DNA from 3 places in the Paenibacillus sp. GM2FR genome. Region 3 is predicted to be linked to each of the others. Evidence: riboswitches for the same ligand, from Rfam matches in the RefSeq annotation. Region 3 holds a riboswitch; each other region holds the start of a gene.

Evidence for each region. A riboswitch is a leader RNA that binds a small molecule or an ion and turns the genes downstream of it on or off. The one in region 3 is predicted to bind ZMP and ZTP.
Region 1: it holds a riboswitch for ZMP and ZTP, as region 3 does, so the genes downstream of both, purT (phosphoribosylglycinamide formyltransferase 2) here and rpiB (ribose 5-phosphate isomerase B) in region 3, are expected to answer to the same signal.
Region 2: it holds a riboswitch for ZMP and ZTP, as region 3 does, so the genes downstream of both, PAEVO_RS12400 (bifunctional 5,10-methylenetetrahydrofolate dehydrogenase/5,10-methenyltetrahydrofolate cyclohydrolase) here and rpiB (ribose 5-phosphate isomerase B) in region 3, are expected to answer to the same signal.

The regions. Positions count from the first base shown of each region.
Region 1 covers NZ_MKZM01000008.1:2,589,737-2,593,894, forward strand. Annotated here, with positions in the region: gene PAEVO_RS11580 (MATE family efflux transporter) at 1-489, opposite strand, end outside; gene purT (phosphoribosylglycinamide formyltransferase 2) at 811-1,971, opposite strand; ZMP/ZTP riboswitch at 2,052-2,132, opposite strand; gene PAEVO_RS11590 (LysR family transcriptional regulator) at 2,195-3,070, opposite strand; gene dapA (4-hydroxy-tetrahydrodipicolinate synthase) at 3,182-4,081, shown strand.
Region 2 covers NZ_MKZM01000008.1:2,793,568-2,797,725, forward strand. Annotated here, with positions in the region: gene PAEVO_RS12390 (glycoside hydrolase family 32 protein) at 1-247, opposite strand, end outside; gene PAEVO_RS12395 (LacI family DNA-binding transcriptional regulator) at 430-1,422, opposite strand; gene PAEVO_RS12400 (bifunctional 5,10-methylenetetrahydrofolate dehydrogenase/5,10-methenyltetrahydrofolate cyclohydrolase) at 1,738-2,586, opposite strand; ZMP/ZTP riboswitch at 2,654-2,733, opposite strand; gene PAEVO_RS12405 (permease) at 2,891-3,901, shown strand; gene PAEVO_RS12410 (TIGR03943 family putative permease subunit) at 3,999-4,158, shown strand, end outside.
Region 3 covers NZ_MKZM01000011.1:151,622-155,779, reverse strand. Annotated here, with positions in the region: gene PAEVO_RS29080 (L-threonylcarbamoyladenylate synthase) at 1-439, shown strand, start outside; gene PAEVO_RS29075 (manganese efflux pump MntP) at 521-1,084, shown strand; gene PAEVO_RS29070 (low molecular weight protein arginine phosphatase) at 1,139-1,726, shown strand; ZMP/ZTP riboswitch at 1,828-1,909, shown strand; gene rpiB (ribose 5-phosphate isomerase B) at 2,024-2,488, shown strand; gene PAEVO_RS29060 (TIGR01440 family protein) at 2,574-3,158, shown strand; gene PAEVO_RS29055 (serine hydroxymethyltransferase) at 3,249-4,158, shown strand, end outside.

The DNA of each region.
Region 1 (4,158 bases), on a different contig from region 3:
CGGCGTCCGACTATCCCCGAGCGCTCTGAGCAGGTTAGCCAGCAAGTTGAACAGAACGGCTGCGCCAACGCCCCAGTTAATGACGATTAAATACGAATAAGCATCATCCAAAATTTCTGCCGGCGTATTCATCATGACGAGGACGGGCTTCGTAAATATGACACTCACAATGGTGAGGAAAACCGTGAATACAAGACTAATCCATATACTCGTTCCCACGCTTTTGCGAACGCCCGCGATATCCTTGGCGCCAAAGCGCTGCGCCGTTATGATGGACAAACCTGCCGTCAAGCCTTGGGCAAAGCCAATGACAAAAAACAAAATACTGCCTGTCGAGCCAACGGCCGCAAGAGCGTTCACACCAATGGTCCGTCCCACGATCAGGGTATCCGCCATATTATAAAATTGTTGAAAAATATTTCCGATCAAAAGCGGGATCGTAAACATAATGATCAGCCTGATCGGACTTCCTTGCGTCATGTCTCTCATGTAGATTCTCCTATGCCGTCATAAACGTTCCTCTATATATTTATTGGGTATGATCATGCTTTAAACCGTGCCTATAAAGCATCGCATTGAAAACATTATAATGGGTGAGGGTCGTTTGTATTCTTGTGTATCTTATCACGAAAGAACATAAATTTCTGCATATTTATCATCAAAACCTAAACGAAAACAAGACATGATGATCAGGACGGTTCATACCCGTTCTAATCCACGAAATAACGTCAATGAAAAAAGATCAACCGGTTAATCGGTTGATCTTTTTTTATATGATCATGGAAGCACCATCCTAAGAATCAAGAACGATTATGCTTCTTCAACAGCAAGCTTATCCAAAGCCTGCTTCGCACGCGAACGCGCTTCTTCCACTGCGCCGGCGGTTGACAACGCTACTGCGACCCGTCTTCCGACCTTGGTCACCGGTTTCCCAAAAATGCGCAGCTGCGTATTCGGAACAGCCAGTGCTTGCTCGGCGCCGGTAATTGTGTAACTCTCCAGCTCTCGCGCCGCTTTCAGCGGACGGCTGGCTCCCGGCGTTATCAATTCGATCTCCGGGATCGGAAACCCTAGAATGGCGCGGACGTGAAGCGCGAATTCTGATAAATTTTGCGTGACCAGCGTAACCAATCCGGTATCATGCGGTCGCGGAGATACCTCGCTAAAATACACTTTATCCTCGGCCAGGAACAATTCAACACCAAACAATCCATAACCGCCAAGCTCGTCGGTAATCGTCCTTGCAATATATTTAGCTTCCTCGATCTGCTCTTCGGACATGTCGTGCGGCTGCCAGGATTCGATATAGTCCCCGCTCTCCTGAATATGCCCGATTGGAGCACAGAAGTTTGTTCCATTGACGGAGCGGACGGTCAGAAGCGTGATCTCCGATTGGAACGTAATGAATTCTTCAATGATCACTCTTCCGTTCTGTACACGACCGCCTTCCATGGCGATGTTCCAGCAGGGCTCAATATCCCCTTCGGAGCGACATACACTCTGGCCTTTGCCAGAGGAACTCATCAGAGGTTTAATCACGCACGGGAACCCCATGTCCAGGACAGCCTGTTTAAATTCCTCATACGTATCGGCAAATCGGTAGTCTGCAGTAGGAAGTCCCAACGCCTCTGAAGCTAACCGGCGAATCCCTTCACGGTCCATCGTAAGCTTCGCAGCTCTGGCAGTAGGTATAACCCGATACCCCTCTTCCTCCAGTTTAACCAGCTCCGAGGTAGCCAGTGCCTCGATTTCGGGCACGATCAGGTCCGGTTTCTCCTGCTCAATAATTGCGCGCAATCTCTCCCCATCCAGCATATCGATGACATAGCTATGATCGGCAACATGCATGGCAGGAGCGTCGGCATAACGATCGACGGCTACGGTTTCAACCCCCAATCTCTGGGCCTCAATGATGACTTCTTTCCCCAGTTCTCCCGAACCTAGCAGCAGTATTTTCTTCGTTTTTAACATCGTGGTTTTATCCCCTTTTCGTAGTTTCAGAGACTTATAAAAGCAGAAGATAATAAAGAGGTAAGGGAAATAAACTCCCTTACCTCTGCCCAGGCGTACGGCCGTCGTCATCTATGTGCTCCCTCATGGTCCCCCATGCTACGCCAGTCACACATAAACCTATACATTGTTATTTAAATCATACTGAATCTTCCCGCTAATTGCAATATCACCCGAGGCGACATTAGGATTTAGACTTCAGCATATCGATTGCATCCTTCAGCGATTGTGAAAGCCACTTCTTGGGGTGAATGACCAGCTGAATATCCAAACGAATGTCAGAATGCGCAAAGGGAAGAATCGCAAGCTCACCACGCTTGATTTCCTCCTCTGCTACCATCCTCGGCAATAATGAGATACCCGTACCGGACATCACATATCTCTTGATTGCCTCGGGATTGCCCAATTCCAGCCCTATTCGCATTGGAACTCCGCTGGCACGCAGCACCTTTTCCAACATCATGCGGTAATTACAACTATCCTCGGGCATAATCCATTCGGCATCAGCCAGATGTTCTAGCTCTATGACCGGTTCAACATGAAGCGGATGAGCCGGATGGGCAATCAGCAGGAGGGGCTCTTCCCGAACGGGGATCCAATTCAAGGAGGAATCCTCCGGTTTTTCATCCAAAATAAGACCGAGATCGTACTCGCCTTCTCTCACCTTACTGATGATGTTATCTTCACGATCCGGTTGTAAACGGATGACAAGATCCTCATGCCTTAGTTTCAGTTGGTGAATGACGGACGGAAGAAAATAAGCGGCCAACGAGTCTATCGTTCCGATCGATAAGGTGCCTCCGCCTTGCTTGGTCAGCTTTTCCTTCGACTGCTGAAACAGATCCAGCATTTGAACGGCATACTTGAACAGCTCCTCACCCGACTTCGTCAGACGCAAGCCTCTGCCATACCGCTCAAACAGCTTGACGCCGTATTCCTTCTCCAGCTTCTGAATTTGGGTGGTTACGCTGGATTGGGCATAACCCAACTCATCCGCGGCTTTTGTAAAGCTCTGGCGAATCGCAACCTCCCTGAAGGTTTGCAGGTAGATAAGTTCCATCACTCTCTCCTTATCAATAATATTGATAATAACTATCTATTATTATAGATAACGCCGATCTTAATTCCCATGATAAAGTATAGCCATCATTCATGAATTGGAGGAAAGATTATGCTGACTCAGCAAGAACTGCATGGCATTTATGTTCCTGTGATCACTCCCTTTTCACAGGATTACGAACTGGATCGTCCGTCTTATCAACGTTATTTAAAGAATTTGTTATCATATGATATTCAGGGATTGGTCATCAACGGAACGACCGGTGAAGCGCCGACCGTAGCTTGGGAGGAAGTCGTGCAGGTTGTGGAGGAAACGCGTGGGAGTCTGGACGGACGGCTATTGCCGCTCATCATAGGTACGGGTACGAATGATACGGTGTCCAGTATGAAACGAACGGAACTGGCAGGTCATATCGGTGCTGATGCGGTATTGGTGGTCACGCCGTATTACAGTCGTCCTTCGATCGATGGTATCCTGCAGCATTTCCGAAAGGTGGCCGAGGTCGGGATCCCGGTTATTCTGTATGAGGTTCCTTCGCGTACTGGAATCCGGTTACCGGTTGATGCCGTAAGAAGAATCATGGAGATCCCCGGGGTGATCGGGGTGAAAGACAGCACCGAGAGTACGGAGCTTACGAGAAGTTTATCCCAATACGATACAAAGCCCGTTCTATGCGGCAACGATGTCCTCTTTCATGAGATGCTGTGTCATGGAGCTTCTGGGGGAATTCTGGCATCGGCTAATGTGAATACCGAGGCTTTCATTCGGGTGTTTCAATTAGCTGCCCAGGGAGATTACTACCGATCCGAAATGGAGTTTGAAGTCCTGCTTCCCTACATTCATAAGCTGTTCGAAGAATCCAATCCCGCTCCGCTAAAATGGCTGCTTGCCCAGCAAGGCCTGATCTCATCGGATACCCTTCGTCTGCCTATGGGGCCCATTACGGAAAAGCTTAAGCTATCTTTAGATCACGCAATTCAACAACTGACAAACACCGACTTCTCGGTGTAACCTGCTTTCTCCTCGAGAACGGCTAGGCGTACTCGCTGCCTATCCATTCTTAAGCTGAAAGATTCATGTTATGGGGC
Region 2 (4,158 bases), on a different contig from region 3:
CCAAGTCCTTGGAGGAGGTGTGGTACCAGTATTTCAAGCCGTGAAACGTACCCAGCGGAAACCATTGATAAAACAAGTGATATTCCCCGTTATAATAAGAAAATCCGTTGGGGTCATTCAACAAGCCCATGATGGGCTGTATGTGAAACCTCTGCCTCCATTCGCTTTGTTTTGCTTGCTCCTTTAAGGAGGAAATCTCTTCGGGAGAGGCCTGATCCAGGCGTCGGTATTTCCGTTCTCTGTCCATGTCTCTTCTCCTTGTAAATGGGCTTTCTAATAGCAACAAACGGATCATGCTGTGCGTGAACACCAGCCTGATTCACTTGCAGTGGAACCGGTTCCAATTCGAGGTAAAAATAATGAACTCAGCTCCAATACCAGGCAAAAACAGTATTGGAACCGGTTCCGTTTTTTTTCAGTATAAAATACCTAATTTAGATTGTCAACGCTTTCCCGATGAATCATATCGCAATTCATGACCGTCAGGAAATCCACAGGCTCGTCGTTGACCAGCTTTATAATATGCTGAGCTGCGAGGTGGCCCGCTTGGGAATATCCATATTTAACGGTTGTCAATCCGGGATGAATCACTTCGGTTACGTCGTATCCGCCAAAGCCGGTAACGGAGAGTTCGTTGGGAATATGAATGCCTCTCATGTGCGCCGCTTTCATCACGCCCAGCGCAATGTTGTCAGTAGCGCAGACCACCGCAGTAGGCATCGTTCGGTTTTGCTCAAAAATAGCCAAAGCCTCCGCAACTCCATCCGCCATCTTAAATCCACTTTCATAGAAAATCGCTTCCACCCCGTCATACTCGCTTAACGCCTTCAGAAACCCTTCTTTCCGCTGAACTCCGACAGCAACGTCTTTTTCCGTCACACCGATATAAGCTATATGACGGTGTCCCTTGGACAGCACATATCGGCCCATGTCATAGCCTGCGGCATGGTCGTTATAAATCATGCTGTGGACCTCCTTATGCTGTTGTCCGAGCAGAATGACGGGAATGCTGATCTCTTTAATCGCGGCAAGATGTGTTTCCGTCACCTGGGTGGCGAATAAAATGATGCCAGATATTTTTTGCCTAGCGAGATCATACAGCGCTTCTATCTCCCTGGATAAATCCTGGCTTGCATTGATGATGAGAAGCTGATAACCGTGTTTCCTTAATTCTTCATCCATGCCGGCAACGGTCTGCGATGCCGAGAATGAATCCAGACGCGGCACAATGGTGCCGATCATGTTGGTTTTTTTCGCTTTCAAGCTCTGTGCGAACGAATTCGGAATATAGCCGGTTTCCTGAATGACCAGCTCAATCTTTTGGCGTGTCGCATGACTGACGGAACCTCCGTTTAAGAAACGGGAGACCGTGCTTTTGGCAACTCCGGCTTTTTTGGCAATATCTGCAATCGTGTTCTTCATTCGGTTCTCCCGGGAGCCGTTTGCGGCGCTGCACCGAACGGATAAACCTCCGCAGCTCCTTGCTCCGCCACACAACAGGCAATGATTCGTTTGTGCATGAATCTCTCCCCTTCGATTTCACTTTTTCCTAACTATAACATGACGTCTGGGCATCCGTGAAATGCAGACTTCACCCCGAGCCTTTGATGGGCAATACTTTTCTGCGTTCCAGACTCTAGCGGGGAACGAAGCGATTCAAAGGGGGATTCTCCATGCAAATCCCCTTTCGGGACGCGTAAATGAACCGTGCCTTATCCCGTTATTACATGGTTACTGTTAGGCTTGCACGGTTCGCTCAGCCGATTCGACGGTATGCTTCAGCAATGTAGCAATCGTAACGGGGCCAACACCGGCAGGTACTGGTGTAATTGCGGATGCCAACTTCGCGCAGGCTTCGTAATCGCAGTCGCCGATATTGCCTGGATTATAGCCGGCATCCAATACGACGGCTCCCGGCTTGATCCAGTCCCCTTGAATGAAATTAGGCTTGCCTACGGCCGCAACCACGATATCCCCCTGGAACACAATCTCCCCAAGGTTCTTCGTTCTCGAGTGGCAGATCGTAACGGTAGCATTGCGATTAAGCAGCATCATCGATACCGGCTTACCCAGAATCGGACTGCGTCCGACCACCACGGCATGCTTCCCTTCGATCGGCAGATCATAATAATCCATAATCGCAATAATCGCGGCAGGCGTACAAGACGGGTAATCGGCAAAACCAAACGCATTTTGCGAGAAACCAAGCGTGGTCACTCCATCCACGTCTTTTTCAATATCAATAGAATCAAAAGCCGCCCGTTCATCGATATGATGCGGAACCGGATGCTGCAGCAGAATGCCGTGGACATTCGGATCCTCGTTCAGCTCTTGGATCGCGGCAATCAGCTCTGCTGTCGTTGTTGACGTCTCCAGTACCACTTTCTTGGATATGATGCCAAGCCGCTCGCAAGCATTTCCCTTCATCCGCACATAGGTCGCCGAGGCAGGATCATCGCCAACCAGAATCGTTGCCAGACAAGGCGTTACCCCTTGCTGCTTCAATTCCTGTACCTTTACGGCCAGCTTGGCCTTGATATCGTCGGATACCTTTTTTCCATCCAAAATTACGGGTTCCTTACTCATGCTAATCCGCTCCTTCGCCATTGTATTTAAAAAACATAAAGAGGCAAGGCGACTTCATCGTCTCCTTACCTCTTGCCCAGGCGTACGGCATATGATCCTATGTGCTCCCTCTTGGTACCCCAAGCTACGCCAGTAACACATAGATAACTTTTTTTAATATACCACGACTTTGGACATCGCGCTACCGATGACGAAACTGACCATTTTAAATCGTAATCTTTTTGATTAATTTAGGGGAATCACGTATGTTGCTGATGGTACAAGCATAGAATGTCCTAAGATCAAATCGCTCCAGGAGGCCCAAATGAAATATCCGGTAATCTTCAGAATGCTGCCCTTCATTATTCCGCTTGTCTTCGTGATTCCGGTCTTGACGATATGGCTGCAGAAGGATTTAAGTCTACTCTCAAGCCATGACATACAGCAGGTAAAAACCATTTTTACGGGTATTTTCCTTGAGGCACTTCCGTTTGTGCTGCTTGGGGTGCTAATTTCGTCCCTCCTGCAAATGTTCGTCAAAGAACAGTGGGTGCGTCGTATCACGCCCAAAAATCCGGTCGTCGGCGTCCTGTTCGCTTCCATGCTGGGGATCATGTTTCCCATATGTGAATGCGGTATGATCCCGGTCGTCCGAAGGTTGATGCTCAAGGGGATGCCTGCCTACATCGCCGTAACCTTTATCCTCAGCGGTCCCATCCTGAACCCCATTGTGTTCGCTGCAACGATCATGGCCTTCCGTTCGCATCCCGAAGTGACGATCGGCCGGATGGGACTGGCTTTTGCAGTCGCGGTGACGGTAGGTTTGCTCGTCTATGTTTTTTCAAGGAGCAACCCGCTCAAGCGTTCTTTTCAAGAGTTTTCCGAACGTGATTCCGCCAATGGCGGACGCAAGCTGCATGAGCATCCCAAAACATGGAGAAGCATGTTTGTCCACGCCGGAGACGAATTGATTGAGATGGGCAAATACCTGGTTCTTGGCGCATTCCTGACGGCCTGCATCCAATCCTTCATTCCAAGGGAGGAGCTGCTGGCATTGGGGAGCGGTCCCGCCGCCTCTTACTTGTTCATGATGGGGTTTGCTTTCATCCTATCCCTCTGCTCGACTTCGGATGCCTTTGTGGCATCGGCGTTCACGCATACCTTTACCGTAGGCCCGCTTGTTTCCTTCCTGGTGCTCGGCCCGATGCTGGATTTCAAAAGCCTGCTCATGCTGTCGGCTACCTTCAAAACCAAATTTGTGATCGGTTTAAGCCTGCTGGTGATGACGCTCGTATTTATCGGCTCTGTAGCCGTTGACGCTCTATTAGGTGGTTAGCTGGCGAGAGAAGGAAGATTTGCGAAAAACGAAGAGGAGATTACCGGGACCGTTCAGACTCACCAGGTACCCGTTGAGATTGGAGGTGATTGGGACCATGAAGTCCAGTTTGAGGATACGGATTCACTATACGCTCCGGTCGCTGCTTGTTGCGTCTCTCGCCGCTTATATCATGCATCTGAACGCTTCAGATTCGCTTGAATATTACTTAGCGCCTCATATGCAGACCCTGCTGCTTCTATGCCCGGTTCCGCTGT
Region 3 (4,158 bases):
AGCGGCAAGCGTGCGCATGGACCCGGCGCTGCATCGCGCCGCCGGGGATGCGGAGAGCCCGGCGCCGCGCTCGCCGGGCATGAAGTACACGCACTACGCACCGAAGGGTGCGATGTGCGTGGTGCAGGGCCCGCGTGCCGACGCCGTGTCGGCACGCATCGCGGCCGAGCTTGAGGCGGCCGCCCGGCGCGGGGAGGTGACCGGCGTGCTGTCATTCGACGAGCACATCGGTCACTACCGCGCGGACGTTGCCGTCTCGCTCGGCAGCCTGGCCGCGCCGGAGGAGGTGGCCCGCCGTCTGTACGCCGGCCTGCGCCGGTTCGATGACGAAGGCGCGACCTTCATTCTGGCCGAAGCGTGTCCGGAGCAAGGCCTCGGAGCAGCCGTCATGAACCGGCTGTTGAAGGCCGCGGGACACCACATCATCGATGTGAATTGAGCTGCCGAATGAACGCTTTTGGCATCATTTACCCCTTGTCCGCATATGGTGTACAAGACCATGGGACTTGGGGGAATGGGCATGCTGGAGGCGTCTGTCCAATCGGGACAGCTTGCGGCGATTCTGCTGATGGCGGTTGCACTCGGGCTAGACGCATTTTCGCTTGGAATCGGAGTTGGAATGAGAGGCGGTATGCGCTTAGGCCATATGCTGGGCATCAGTTTCATGATCGCGTTGTTTCACATGCTGATGCCGCTGCTGGGTTTATTTGCCGGCCGCTATGTAGGCATGTTACTGGGTCACGTCACAGGGCTTGCGGCCGGAGGGCTGCTGCTTCTGCTCGGCGGGCATATGATGTATAACGCCCTGCGGGGCGGAGAAGGACAGCGAATCCATCCTACCGCATTTTTAGGTATGCTGCTGTTTTCGCTTAGCGTCAGCATCGACTCCTTCTCGGTAGGCGTTTCGCTCGGGATGTTTGTGGATGATGTATTGTTGATCGTGATTTCCTTCGGGATCGTGGGCGGTTTGCTGTCCATTCTCGGCTTGCTGCTTGGCCGTCAGGTAAGCAACAAGCTGGGGGAGTACGGTGAAATGCTGGGCGGGCTGATTTTGGTCATCTTTGGCATGATGTTTATCTTTTGACGTTATATTTGTTACAATAACCCCAAAGAACCTACGAACGGGAGGAATGGGACCGTGAAAAATATACTGTTTGTCTGCACGGGAAATACCTGCCGCAGTCCGATGGCTGAAGGCATGCTGCGCAAGCTTGCCAAACAACGGGGCGTCCCGCTGGAAACGAAGTCCGCCGGTGTCTCGGCCGTGGATGGAATGCCGGTGTCCCATCATGCGGAATCCATACTGCGAGACCAGGATATCCAAGAACGCTTGGTGTCCAAACCATTGACCGCGAACCTGGTGGAGTGGGCAGACCTGATTCTGACGCTGACCCAGTCGCATAAGCAGTATGCGATAAGGCAGTTCCCGCATGCTGCAGACAAGATGCACACTCTGAAAGAGTTTGTTGAGGATGACCGCCGGGTGCTGGATGATCTGCGGGAACAGGATAGTCTGTATGCAGCGCTTGAGCTGGCCAGATCTCTGGGCCGCGATGTCAGCGACCGTGACCGGGAGCGTCTGATTGAGCTGCGACAGCGTATCCCGAGCTTCGATATCTCCGATCCTTTTGGAGGCTCGCGGGAGGAATATGAAGCGACGGCTGCAGAGATTCGGACGGCGTTGTTTCGTCTCTTGGACAAGCTGGAAGCGGATCAGCATAAATAGGGTCGGCTTAGACGGAATCGAAGAGTACATCCGTGCTCAAATGGCTAAAAAAGCCGCTTGCCTTTCACAAGGTATTGCTTTAAGATGAAGGTGAAAAACAAAAGATCCGGTGTAACTGGCGACGAAGTGGATGAAACCACGATGGAGCATCGGAATATACGGCCGGTCGCCTGGGCAAAGAGCATTTGGAGCACAATACGTGCGCCGACTGCTCTTTTTTCGTCTTTTGCGTGGAGTTTGGGTTATAATGAAACAAGCTAAAACGCAAAAGCGAACATACGAGGGGGTTTTTCATAGATGAAAATTGCATTGGGTACGGATCATGCCGGCATTCGTCTGAAAGAGGAAATCGTGGAAGTCATTCGGGGTCTTGGACACGAGGTGGAGGATCTGGGCTGCGGCTGTTCCGATTCCGTGGATTATCCCGATTATGCCCTACCGGTGTGCGAGAAGGTCGTCTCGGGTGAAGCGGATCGCGGCATTCTAATCTGCGGCACGGGCATCGGCATGAGCATTGCGGCCAACAAGGTGCCGGGTATTCGCTGCGCGCTGACCCATGATGTGTTCTCAGCCAAAGCGACTCGCGAGCATAACGACAGTAACGTGATTGCGCTGGGTGAGCGTGTCGTCGGTCCCGGACTTGCCGCCGAAATCGTCAGCGCATGGCTGACAACGGATTTCAGTCATGGCGAGCGCCATGTCGGCCGCGTGAACAAGATCAAGGCCATCGAGGAGCGTTACCTGAAGAATGAATCGCGATAGGTGAACGCGCGCGTAAAGCAGCTGCGGCTATCGTGATAGGGGAATGAAGCATCTTCTGTGAAAAAATCATCGGGAGGACTGTGACATGACGGATATCTCCAAGGTTTCCTTGAACGAACAGACAGCGCGTATTGTCCGCGAACTGGCCGAAGCGGCCGTCTTAGGCCCTGGTAAAGTGCTGGTCATCGGAGCCAGTACCAGTGAAGTGGTCGGACGACGGATCGGTACAGGAGGCGCTTTAGAAACGGCTCAGCAGCTCCTTCAGGGCATTGCCGAGGTTCAAACGGAATTCGGTTTTGCTGTGGCCTATCAATGCTGTGAGCATCTGAACCGTGCGCTTGTCATGGAACGCGAGCTGCTTGAGCGGCTGGGCTTGACGGAAGTGGCGGCTGTTCCCATTCCGGGAGCGGGCGGGTCGATGGCTTCCGCAGCTTACCGCAGCATGAAGGAGCCTTGCCTTGCGGAATCGATTGAAGCCCATGCGGGTGTCGATATCGGCGAGACGCTGATCGGCATGCATTTGCGGAGAGTGGCGGTTCCGTTCAGGCCGAGCGAGCGTTATATCGGAGAGGCGCGCGTAACCGCGGCTTATACCCGCCCGAAGCTGATTGGCGGAGAACGCGCGGTGTACCGGCTTGAGCAGAGGGATGATTCCACGCTGTGCGATTGATTCGAATGAGAACTCGCTTTTTTAATGATGACAACTTGTAGTTTTGAATTTGCAAGAAAAAATAATGATTGATTATGGGAGGATATGAACATGATGGAACATTTGCGGAAGAGTGACCCGGCTGTATTGGAAGCGATGGATTTGGAGCTGAAGCGTCAACGCAGCAACATTGAACTGATTGCCTCTGAGAATATTGTCAGCGAAGCGGTTATGGAAGCCATGGGGACCGTTCTGACGAATAAATATGCGGAAGGCTACCCTGGCAAACGCTATTACGGTGGCTGTGAGCGTGTGGATATCGTGGAAGATATCGCCCGTGACCGTGCCAAAGAACTGTTCGGAGCCGAGCATGCCAACGTTCAGCCGCACTCCGGTGCCCAAGCGAACATGGCGGTATATTTGGCAGCCCTGAAACCTGGAGATACCGTGCTCGGCATGAACCTGGCCCATGGCGGCCATTTGACTCACGGAAGCCCGGTTAACGCTTCCGGCCTTCTGTACAATTTCGTTGCCTACGGCGTGCAAGAAGACACGTTCCTTATCGATTACGACGAAGTCCGCAAAGCGGCATTCAAGCATCGCCCTCGCCTGATCGTGGCGGGTGCAAGTGCATACCCTCGCATCATTGATTTTGAAAAGCTTGCTGCCATCGCGAACGATGTTGGTGCGTTGTTTATGGTCGATATGGCCCATATTGCAGGTCTCGTTGCGGCAGGACTTCATCCGAATCCGGTTCCGCATGCCCATTTTGTAACGACAACGACGCATAAGACGCTTCGCGGACCTCGAGGCGGTATGATTTTGTGCAAAAAAGCTTGGGCGCAAGCGATCGATAAAGCGGTATTCCCCGGCTCCCAAGGCGGCCCACTCATGCATGTCATTGCTTCCAAGGCCGTTGCGCTTGGCGAAGCATTGGATCCGTCCTTCAAGACGTATGCAGAGAACGTCGTAAAGAACGCGAAAGTGCTGGCCGATACCCTGATCGAGGAAGGTCTGAACA